Regions from separate parts of the Bradyrhizobium daqingense genome, predicted to be linked through region 1. Evidence: predicted binding sites of a transcription regulator. Region 1 holds the regulator's gene; each other region holds the start of a gene.
What was found. Region 1 encodes PhoB, which activates phosphate uptake and scavenging genes when phosphate is short. Its sites were predicted from a motif close to TGTCATNNANCTGTCAT; they were not measured.

Region 1 (3,271 bases):
CAGCAGCAGCGTCTCTGCATCGCGCGCACCGTCGCGGTGCGGCCCGAGGTGATCCTATTCGACGAGCCCTGCTCGGCGCTCGATCCGATCTCGACCGCCAAGGTCGAGGAGCTGATCCAGGAACTGTCCGAAAATTACACGATCGCGATCGTCACCCATAATATGCAGCAGGCGGCCCGCGTCTCCGACAAGACCGCCTTCATGTATCTCGGCGAGCTGATCGAGTTCGACGACACCAGCAAGATCTTCACGTCGCCGAGCGACCGGCGCACGCAGGATTACATCACCGGCCGGTTCGGCTGAGGAGACGGGACATGGGTTCTGAACATACCGCAAAGGCCTTCGACACCGACCTCCAGGAGCTCACGCGTCTGGTCGCCGAGATGGGGGGCATCGCCGAGCGCATGATCGTCGATTCCGTCGACGCGCTGATCCGCCGCGACGTCGCGCTCGGCCAGCGCGTCGTCACCATCGACGCCGAGCTCGACGCGCTGCAGAAGCGCATCGAGGAGCGCGCCGTGCTCACCATCGCCCGCCGCCAGCCGATGGCGGTCGACCTGCGCGAGATCGTCGGCGCCATGCGCGTCGCGACCGATCTCGAGCGCATCGGCGACCTCGCCAAGAACATGGGCAAGCGCGTCGCTGCGCTCGATGCGGACTTCCATCCGCTGAAGCTGTTCCGGGGCCTTGAGCACATGACCGACCTCGTGCAGCAGCAGGTCAAGTCGGTGCTGGACGCCTATGCCGCGCATGATCTGCCGGCGGCGATGGCGGTGTGGAAGGGCGACGAGGAGGTCGACGCCATCTGCACCTCGCTGTTCCGCGAGCTCCTCACCTACATGATGGAGGATCCGCGCAACATCTCGTTCTGCATCCACCTGATGTTCTGCGCCAAGAACATCGAGCGGATCGGCGACCACGCCACCAACATCGCCGAGACCGTGTTCTACATGATCGAGGGTCAGGCGATCACCGACAAGCGGCCGAAGGGCGACATGACGACCTTCGCCACGACGGTCCCGAATACCTGACGACTTAAGGAGCGACGACCACATGGGCGCACGCATTATGGTGGTTGAAGACGAAGAAGCTCTCACCGAGCTTCTGCGCTACAACCTCGAAGGCGACGGCTATGACGTGGAGACGGTGATGCGCGGCGACGACGCCGACACCCGCCTCAAGGAACACATCCCCGATCTGATCGTGCTCGACTGGATGCTGCCGGGGCTGTCAGGCATCGAGCTGTGCCGGCGTCTGCGCACCCGTCCCGAGACCAAGCAGCTGCCGATCATCATGCTCACCGCGAGGGGTGAGGAGAGCGAGCGGGTGCGGGGTCTTGCGACCGGCGCCGACGATTACATCGTCAAGCCGTTCTCGGTGCCGGAGCTGCTGGCGCGCGTGAAGGGCCTTCTGCGGCGGGCAAGCCCGGAGCGGCTCGCCACCGTGCTCGCCTATGGCGACATCGAGCTCGACCGCGACAAGCGCCGCGTGGCGCGCTCGGGCCGGCCGATCGATCTCGGCCCGACCGAATATCGCTTGCTGGAGTTCTTCCTGGAGCATCCCGGCCGCGTGTTCTCGCGCGAGCAACTGCTCGACAGCGTCTGGGGCCGCGACATCTACATCGACGAACGCACCGTCGACGTCCATATCGGCCGCCTGCGCAAGCTGCTCAATCTCGGCCGTGAGCAGGACCCCATCCGCACCGTCCGCGGCGCCGGCTATGCGCTCGACGATCGGTTTGCGAAGGCGGAGCAGACGTAAGTTGCAATTTGGCTGGCAGGCTGCCGCCACATTTTCCGACGTCGTCCCGGCGAAGGCCGGGACCCATAACCACAGGAAGTGGTTTGGCGAAGACTCGGAGTGACCTCTTCGCACAACAATTGAGTGCTGGGAGCATGGGTCCCGGCCTTCGCCGGGACGACGGCGGAGTTTGTAGAGCCGTCACGTGTGACGGCTCCGTTTGATCTCAGAAAAATCTTACCGCGTGCTCGGCTTGGCCGGTGCGCGTCGGCGATCCGCTGCGGGCTGATAGGCGACGCGCGAGTGCTGGGCGCAGTAGGGCAGGCCGGAGAGCGCCTTGCCGCCGCAGAAGAAGAAATCCGGGCTCGAGGGATCGCCGACCGGCCAGTGGCAGGTCGCCTCGTTCAATTCCAGCAGCGACAGCCGCTGGCTCATCGGCACCACGTTGTCGTAGGTGACGGGCTCTGCCTCGACCTCGACATCGAAGGCCTGCGCCAGCGCGGTGTTGCCACGCGAGATCGGGCGGGTCACCCGCATCATGTGCTGCGCCGGGCGCGCCTTGCGCGGCCGGGGCGCGGCCGAAGACGGACTCTTGGCGCGGCCGGACAGGCCGAGCCTGTGCACTTTGCCGATCACGGCATTGCGGGTCACATTGCCGAGTTCAGCCGCGATCTGGCTGGCCGAAAGTCCGGCCTCCCAGAGCTTTTTCAGCTGCTCGACGCGATCATCGGACCAGGTCAAAACCGTCATTGCACCCTTTCCCTCGCTGCCGGCCAACCATCCTGGAGCCTCACAGCGAATGCCTAAGCCTTGAAAACCCGTGCCGCCAGAATCCCTTAAGGCTCGCCGGGCGCGTGACGAGCGCCCGAACGTTTACGCCGGTACATGAGGACTCTTGGGATCAGAACCGCTGCACGAGATGTCGTATCTGACAGGCCAAACGCTACAATATGGCGTGACTCCCGCGCAAGAGTCCGCCGACTCGCTTCCACATGTTCCGTGGTGAAAACCCCGCAAAATCGGCACCGCAAGACTACGGAATCAGCGTTTCGCGGGGCTTTCCGGGCGGCATTGACACCCGTCTTGCCAGGCATAAGATAGTGGCGCGTGCCGCCCTTAAAAGGCGGCACGTTTCGTTTTTCCGGACCGGTCAATGGTGCGCTGCGCAAGGCATGCCAGGCAGGTCTCAACATTCAAATGCAACATCCAAGTGATGGTCATGACCAACAGCGCCGCGCCGCATCTGCTTCCCGTTTTCGCCAGGGCCGAGCTTGGTTTCGAGCGCGGCGAAGGCTGCTGGCTGATCGCGACCAATGGCGATCGCTATCTCGATTTCACCTCGGGCGTTGCGGTGAACGCGCTTGGCCATTGCCATCCGGCGCTGGTCAAGGCCTTGCAGGAGCAGTCGACGAAGCTCTGGCACATGTCGAACCTGTTCCAGAGCCCGGATGGCGAGAAGCTCGCCGCGCGACTGTGCAACGAGAGCTTCGCGGACTTCGTATTCTTCTGCAATTCCGGCGCCGAGGCGCTG
Region 2 (3,271 bases), 3.7 Mb from region 1:
TGCTGGCGCCGATCATCGTCGGCATCTTCGGCATGATCCTGGAACGGACCATGCTGCAATGGCTGACCGGGCTCGATCACCTCTACGGCCTGCTCCTGACCTTCGGCATCGCGCTGATCGTCCAGGGCGTGTTCCAGAACTATTTCGGCTCGTCCGGCCTGCCTTACGCCATTCCGGACCAGCTCAGGGGCGGCATGAATCTCGGCTTCATGTTCCTGCCGATCTATCGCGGCTGGGTCGTCGTGTTCTCGCTGGTGGTGTGCCTTGCGACCTGGTTCCTGATCGAGAAGACGCAGCTCGGCGCTTACCTGCGCGCTGCCACTGAAAATCCGACGCTGGTGCGCGCCTTCGGCATCAACGTGCCGCGCATGATCACGCTGACCTACGGTCTCGGCGTCGGTCTTGCCGCGCTCGCCGGCGTGCTCTCGGCGCCGATCAACCAGGTGCGGCCGCTGATGGGCGCCGACCTCATCATCGTCGTGTTCGCGGTGGTCGTGATCGGCGGCATGGGATCGATCATGGGCTCCATCATCACCGGCTTTGCGCTCGGCGTGATCGAGGGCCTGACCAAATATTTCTATCCCGAGGCCTCCAACACCGTCGTGTTCGTGCTGATGGTGCTGGTGCTCTTGGTGAAGCCAACGGGATTGACGGGAAGGGCAGCCTGATATGACGACCCTGACGGACGACACGCTGCCGGTAACTCCTCGCGCCATGCGCGACGAGATGATCGTTTTCGTGGTGATGGCGCTGCTGCTGGCGGCGGTGCCGTTCACGGGAGTCTATCCGTTCTTCGTGATGCAGGCGCTGTGCTTCGCGCTGCTCGCCTGTGCCTTCAACCTGCTGGTCGGCTATGGCGGCCTGCTGTCGTTCGGCCACGCGATGTTCCTGGGGACGGCGGGCTATTGCAGCGCGCATGCGCTGAAAGTGTGGGCGCTGCCACCCGAGCTCGGCATCCTCGTCGGCGTCGTCGCGGCGTTCGCCCTCTCGATCATCACCGGCTACATCTCGATCCGCCGCCAAGGCATCTATTTCTCGATGATCACGCTGGCGCTGTCGCAGCTCCTGTACTTCATCTATCTCCAGGCCCCGTTCACCCATGGTGAGGACGGCATCCAGGGCATCCCGCAGGGACGCATGTTCGGCGTGCTCGACCTCTCCAAGCCGACGGTGCTCTATTACGTCGTGCTGGTCGGCTTCCTTGCCGGCTTTCTCCTGATCTTCCGCATCATCAACTCGCCGTTCGGCGAGGTGCTGAAGTCGATCCGCGAGAACGAGCAGCGCGCGATCTCGCTTGGCTACCGCACCGACCAGTACAAGTTCCTCGCCTTCGTCCTGTCAGGCACGCTGGCCGGCTTTGCCGGTGCGCTGAAGGTGTTCGTGGCGCAGAACGCCTCGCTCACCGACGTGCACTGGTCGATGTCGGGCGAGGTCGTGCTGATGACGCTGGTTGGCGGTCTCGGCACCATCTTTGGTCCCGTGGTCGGCGCCTTCGTGATCATCGCCATGCAGCAGTATCTGGCGGGGTTTGGCCAATGGGTGACGGTGATCCAGGGGGCGATCTTCGTGGTCTGCGTGCTCACCTTCCGCCGCGGTGTCATCGGCGAAATTGCGCATTACTTCCGGCGATCGCTCTAAGTAGCTGATCTACCTTCGATTTACTCGCCGCTGGAAAGCGGTGGATGATCCGGCTCCGCGCGCGAGATGACACGCGCGCGGATCGAAAATGGTCTATGACAGTTTTATGACAGCCCATTCGGGCCTGACCATTTCCAGCCGGTAGCCTATCCCCATGATGCGATGGTTTCGTGCTTTCCTGCCCAAGGAAGAACGCTTCTTCGACCTGTTCGACCGTCATGCCCAGACCGTGATCCAGGGCGCGATCGCGCTCCAGGGCATGCTGAACGGGGGCGAGGAGACGCCGGTCTATTGCCAGCGCGTCAACCAGTTCGAGAACGATGCCGACAACATCACCCGTGAGGTGCTGACGGCGGTGCGCCGCACCTTCATCACCCCGTTCGACCGCGGCGACATCAAGAACCTGATCACATCGCTGGACGATGCCATCGACCAGATGCAGCAGACCGCCAAGGCGGTGATGCTGTTCGAAGTCCGCACCTTCGAGCCGCCGATGCGCGAGATCGGCGGGCTCCTGATCGAATGCGCCAATCTGGTGGGACGCGCGCTGCCCTTGATGCAGTCGATCGGTCCGAACGTCGCCATGCTGACTGCGATCACGGAAGAGCTGGGCAAGCTGGAGGGGCGTGTCGACGATCTCCACGACATCGGCCTGAAGGAGCTGTTCCTCAAGCATCGCGACGGCAATGCGATGGATTTCATCGTCGGGGTCGAGATCTATGACCATCTCGAAAAGGTGGCCGACCGCTTCGACGACGTCGCCAATGAGATCAACAGCATCGTCATCGAGCAGGTGTAGGGCGGGCCGCCGTGGATGCTGCGTTGGGTCTTCCCATCCTGGTCGGCTTGATCGCCGTCGCGCTGCTGTTCGACTTCCTGAACGGCCTGCATGACGCCGCCAATTCGATCGCGACCATCGTCTCAACCCGCGTGCTGCGGCCGCAATTCGCTGTATTCTGGGCTGCGTTCTTCAATTTCATTGCCTTCCTGGTGTTCGGGCTGCACGTCGCCCAGACCATCGGCACCGGCATCATCGATCCCGCAGTGGTCGATGCCCAGGTGATCTTTGCAGCGCTCGTCGGTGCCATCGTCTGGAACCTCGTGACCTGGGCGCTCGGCATCCCGTCCTCGTCGTCGCATGCGCTGATTGGCGGGCTCGTCGGCGGCGGCCTGGCCAAGGCGGGCATTTCGGCGGCGGTGTGGAGCGGATTGTCCAAGACGGTGCTGGCCATCGTGCTGTCGCCCCTCGTCGGGTTCCTGCTCGCGATGGTGCTGGTGGCGATCGTGTCCTGGGCCTCGGTGCGCTCGACGCCGTTCGCGGTCGATCGCGCCTTTCGCATCCTGCAATTCGCCTCCGCCTCGCTCTATTCGCTCGGTCATGGCGGCAACGACGCGCAGAAGACCATGGGCATCATCGCCGTGCTGCTCTATTCGCAGGGCCATCTCGGCAGCGAGTTCTCCGTGCCGTTCTGGGTGGTGCTGTCCTGCCAGGCCGCGATGGCGCTGGGCACGCTGATGGGTGGCTGGCGCATCGTGCGCACCATGGGGCTGCGCATCACCAAACTGACGCCGATGCAGGGCTTTTGCGCCGAGACCGGCGGCGCGGTGACCCTCTTCATGGCGACCTTCCTCG
Region 3 (3,271 bases), 2.1 Mb from region 1:
GGCCGGAAGACCAGCGCCACCCGCTCCAAAACTGCTGCCAAGCGCTCCGCCGGGCCGCGGCAGCGGCGAACGCCGGCCGATGGGGCCACGGATACAACCAAGGCGATCATCCGCGGCCTGCGGAGTAAGCTCAAGGCGGCCGAGCGCCGGGTTGCGGAGCTCGAGGCGGCCGCCGACACCGACTTCCTTCTCGAGATTCCGAACCGGCGCGGGTTCGAGCACGCGCTCCAACGTGCCGTTGCCTATATGAAGCGCTACCGCGCCAGCGGCGCCCTGATCGTGCTCGACGTCGATCGGCTGAAGCCGATCAACGATTCTTTTGGACACGCCGCCGGCGACGAGGTGCTGAAGGCGATCGCGGCGACGTTGACGCGGCAGGTCCGCGCCTCGGACGTCGTGGGCCGTCTCGGAGGCGACGAGTTCGCGCTGCTGCTGTGGAATCTCAGCGAGACCGACGCCATGGCGAAGGCCGCCATCTTCGAGCAGGCGGTCGACGAATTGTCATTCACCTTTCGGGGCCAGCAGGTGACTGCTGGCGCCTCCGCCGGCGTCGCGCTGCTGGGAGCGCAGTCCGACGCTCGCCGCGCCCTCGAGGAGGCGGATGCCGCCATGTATGTGCGCAAGGCGCACCGGCGGCACGAGCCGCGGATCAGGCTGGTGAGCAGCTGACGTTACAGCGTGGCCAGATCTTCCGGCACATTGCCGAATTTGCGCAGCAGCGTGGCGTCGCCGAACTCGCCGGTCATCGGATCGCCGCTGCGGCTGAACGCAACCGCACCGATGTGGCCCGCACCACGCGACAAGGCCTCGGCGCGCCGCAACGCCGCCGAGGAGCTCTGGCATTCCTCGGCGGCGCCGGCGACCGGCGAGCCATCGGCATCGATCAGGAAGGGCATTGCAACGTAATAGGTTACATCTGACATGGCGTTGCGCTCCAATGGTGAAGCTCAGGCGGCGCTGCTCTTGCTCCGCGATGTCTCGGGAATGCAGCCGGCGGCAATCGCCGCCTGCAATTCTTCCAGCTCCGTCTCGAGATATTCGTTGGCCATGATCAGCGCCTTGATGGTGCTGCGCAGATTGCCGTCGCACATCGCGATCGCCTGATCGCAGGCTTGTTCATAGTGGCTGTTATCGAGAAGGGCGGTTGCCGGCATCTGCGTTGTTCTTCTGCCTTGTCTGGCGTGTTCTTCGGCGTGGTCGCTGGGCCTTGCCCGTCGGCGTTTTCCGCGGCGCTGGGGTGTCGAATGTTCCTATTTTGTTCTTTGCGAGTCAAGCGGATTCAGATGCGGCGAGCGGCCGCGAGATCGGCTCAGCTCTCAGGCTATGATGTCGGGGGTGATCTGGTCTTCGATGAACGCTATGCGATCGCGCAGCAACAGCTTGCGTTTCTTCAGCCGCTGTAGCCGCAACAGGTCGGGGGCGGGCGATTGATGCAATGCATCGATCGCCACATCGAGATCTCGGTGTTCCTGCTGCAACCGGGTGAGCTCGGCTTCGAGCTCACGCTCGTCTTCATTGGTCATGTCTGCGGTGGCCGAAAACCGATAGGCGTGAGATCTGGGCTGTGGATGCCCTGTGGAAATTATCGTCCTTGCGCGGCGTGATCGCAAGCGATCTCGGATCGCCGCTCGACGATCTCCCGCAACATATTTCTGCGGATCGCCGAGGGGCTGCGCAAGCGCATTGATATCATGGATTTTTCCCGCGCGGTTCCCGTACTCACGCTTCGTTACATATGAATTTTCAAAAATGACGGAGCGACGACGGATATCCGTCGACAGAACGAATCGGTGATGTAGACTTGCTCGTCCGGATCGAATCCTGAGGTTCAACCCTACCGAGGAGGTTTCGAATGACAATTCAGGCACATCTGGTTGAATTGGAGCGGAAGCACAAACTTCTCGAAAACGAATTGCACGAAGCTCTCGTGCACCTTTCAACAGACGACCTGCAAATTGTTGAGTTGAAGCGCCGGAAGTTGATGGTCAAGGACCAGATCGAGCGTCTGAAGCAATCTGGCGACACGCTCCACTAGTACCCCCGTAACAATGTAGAGTTGATCACCCTTCACGCAGGGATGACGCCTTTGCGCTCATCCCTGCTGCGAGGGACGTACGCGCCGTGCAAAGATGTTTGCACGGCGCTTAGATGTCTGCGAGCTCGGCAACGTGATCCGCGATCGCGAGCGACGACGTCAGCCCCGGCGATTCGATGCCGAACAGGTTGATCAGACCTGTGACGCCGTGATCGCGCGGGCCCTGCATCAGAAAATCCTGCGTGGCCACCGCCGGGGGCACGATCTTCGGACGGATGCCCGAATAGCTCGGCATCAACGCGCCGTCGGGCAGCGTCGGCCAGTATTTGCGGATCGCCGGATAGAAGCGCTCGGCACGTGACGGGTCGACCTCGTAGTTGATCGTCTCGATCCACTCGACGTCGGGGCCGAAGCGGGCCTGCCCCGCCATGTCCAGCGTCAGGTGCACGCCCAGCCCGCCCGGCTCGGGCACGGGGTAGATCAGGCGCGAGAACGGCGCCCTGGCATTGCAGCTGAAGTAGTTTCCCTTGGCGAGATAGGCCGGTGGAATGCGGTCCAGCGGCATGCCCTCGATGTTGCGCGCCACATGCGTGGCCGAGAGCCCCGCGGCATTGACGAGGAGGCTGCATTGCAGGGTCATCGGCGCTTCGCCGCCGGCTTCGATCTCGATCACGCCGGCGGCTGCCTTGGCACGGATCAGGGGCGTGTGGAATGCGAAGGCCGCGCCCGCTTCCTCGGCTTCGCCGCGCAGCGAGAGCATGTAGGCGTGGCTGTCGATGATGCCGGTCGAGGGCGACAGCAGTGCGGCATCGCAGGCGAGCGCCGGCTCCAGCGCGCGTGCGGCCTCACCCGAAAGCAGCTCCATGTCGAGCACGCCGTTGGCTTCGGCATGCGCCTTGATCGATTGCAGCTTTTCCGTCTCCTTCGCACTGGTCGCGACGATCAGCTTGCCGCAATTCTTGTGCGGAATGCCGCGTTCGGCGCAGTAGCGATAGAGCGCGTGCTTGCCGTCCACGCACATGCGCGCCATCCAGCTCCCGGCGCGGTAGTAGATACCGGCATGGATCACCTCGCTGTTGCGTGATGACGTGATGGTGCCGATGGCCTCGGCTTCCTCGAGCACGATGACCTCGCGCCCGGCCCGCGCGAGCCTTCGAGCCACCGCGAGCCCGACCACGCCGGCTCCGATGACGACGCAGTCGACCCTATCCATGGTTGTGCAGGCGGTCCGCTGGA

Region 2: a site for PhoB is predicted at 1,734-1,750, ahead of LPJ38_RS22175 (DUF47 domain-containing protein). Genes of this name have one in related genera too.
Region 3: a site for PhoB is predicted at 1,750-1,766, ahead of LPJ38_RS12240 (YdcH family protein). Genes of this name have one in related genera too.

Annotation. Positions count from the first base shown of each region.
Region 1 is NZ_CP088014.1:438,717-441,987, reverse strand. It holds gene pstB (phosphate ABC transporter ATP-binding protein PstB) at 1-303, shown strand, start outside; gene phoU (phosphate signaling complex protein PhoU) at 315-1,031, shown strand; gene phoB (phosphate regulon transcriptional regulator PhoB) at 1,054-1,761, shown strand; gene LPJ38_RS02045 (GcrA family cell cycle regulator) at 1,978-2,490, opposite strand; gene LPJ38_RS02040 (aspartate aminotransferase family protein) at 2,960-3,271, shown strand, end outside.
Region 2 is NZ_CP088014.1:4,712,553-4,715,823, forward strand. It holds gene LPJ38_RS22165 (branched-chain amino acid ABC transporter permease) at 1-668, shown strand, start outside; gene LPJ38_RS22170 (branched-chain amino acid ABC transporter permease) at 670-1,638, shown strand; gene LPJ38_RS22175 (DUF47 domain-containing protein) at 1,793-2,437, shown strand; gene LPJ38_RS22180 (inorganic phosphate transporter) at 2,449-3,271, shown strand, end outside.
Region 3 is NZ_CP088014.1:2,553,036-2,556,306, forward strand. It holds gene LPJ38_RS12220 (GGDEF domain-containing protein) at 1-669, shown strand, start outside; gene LPJ38_RS12225 (hypothetical protein) at 672-923, opposite strand; gene LPJ38_RS12230 (hypothetical protein) at 948-1,154, opposite strand; gene LPJ38_RS12235 (YdcH family protein) at 1,317-1,523, opposite strand; gene LPJ38_RS12240 (YdcH family protein) at 1,853-2,035, shown strand; gene LPJ38_RS12245 (NAD(P)/FAD-dependent oxidoreductase) at 2,145-3,248, opposite strand.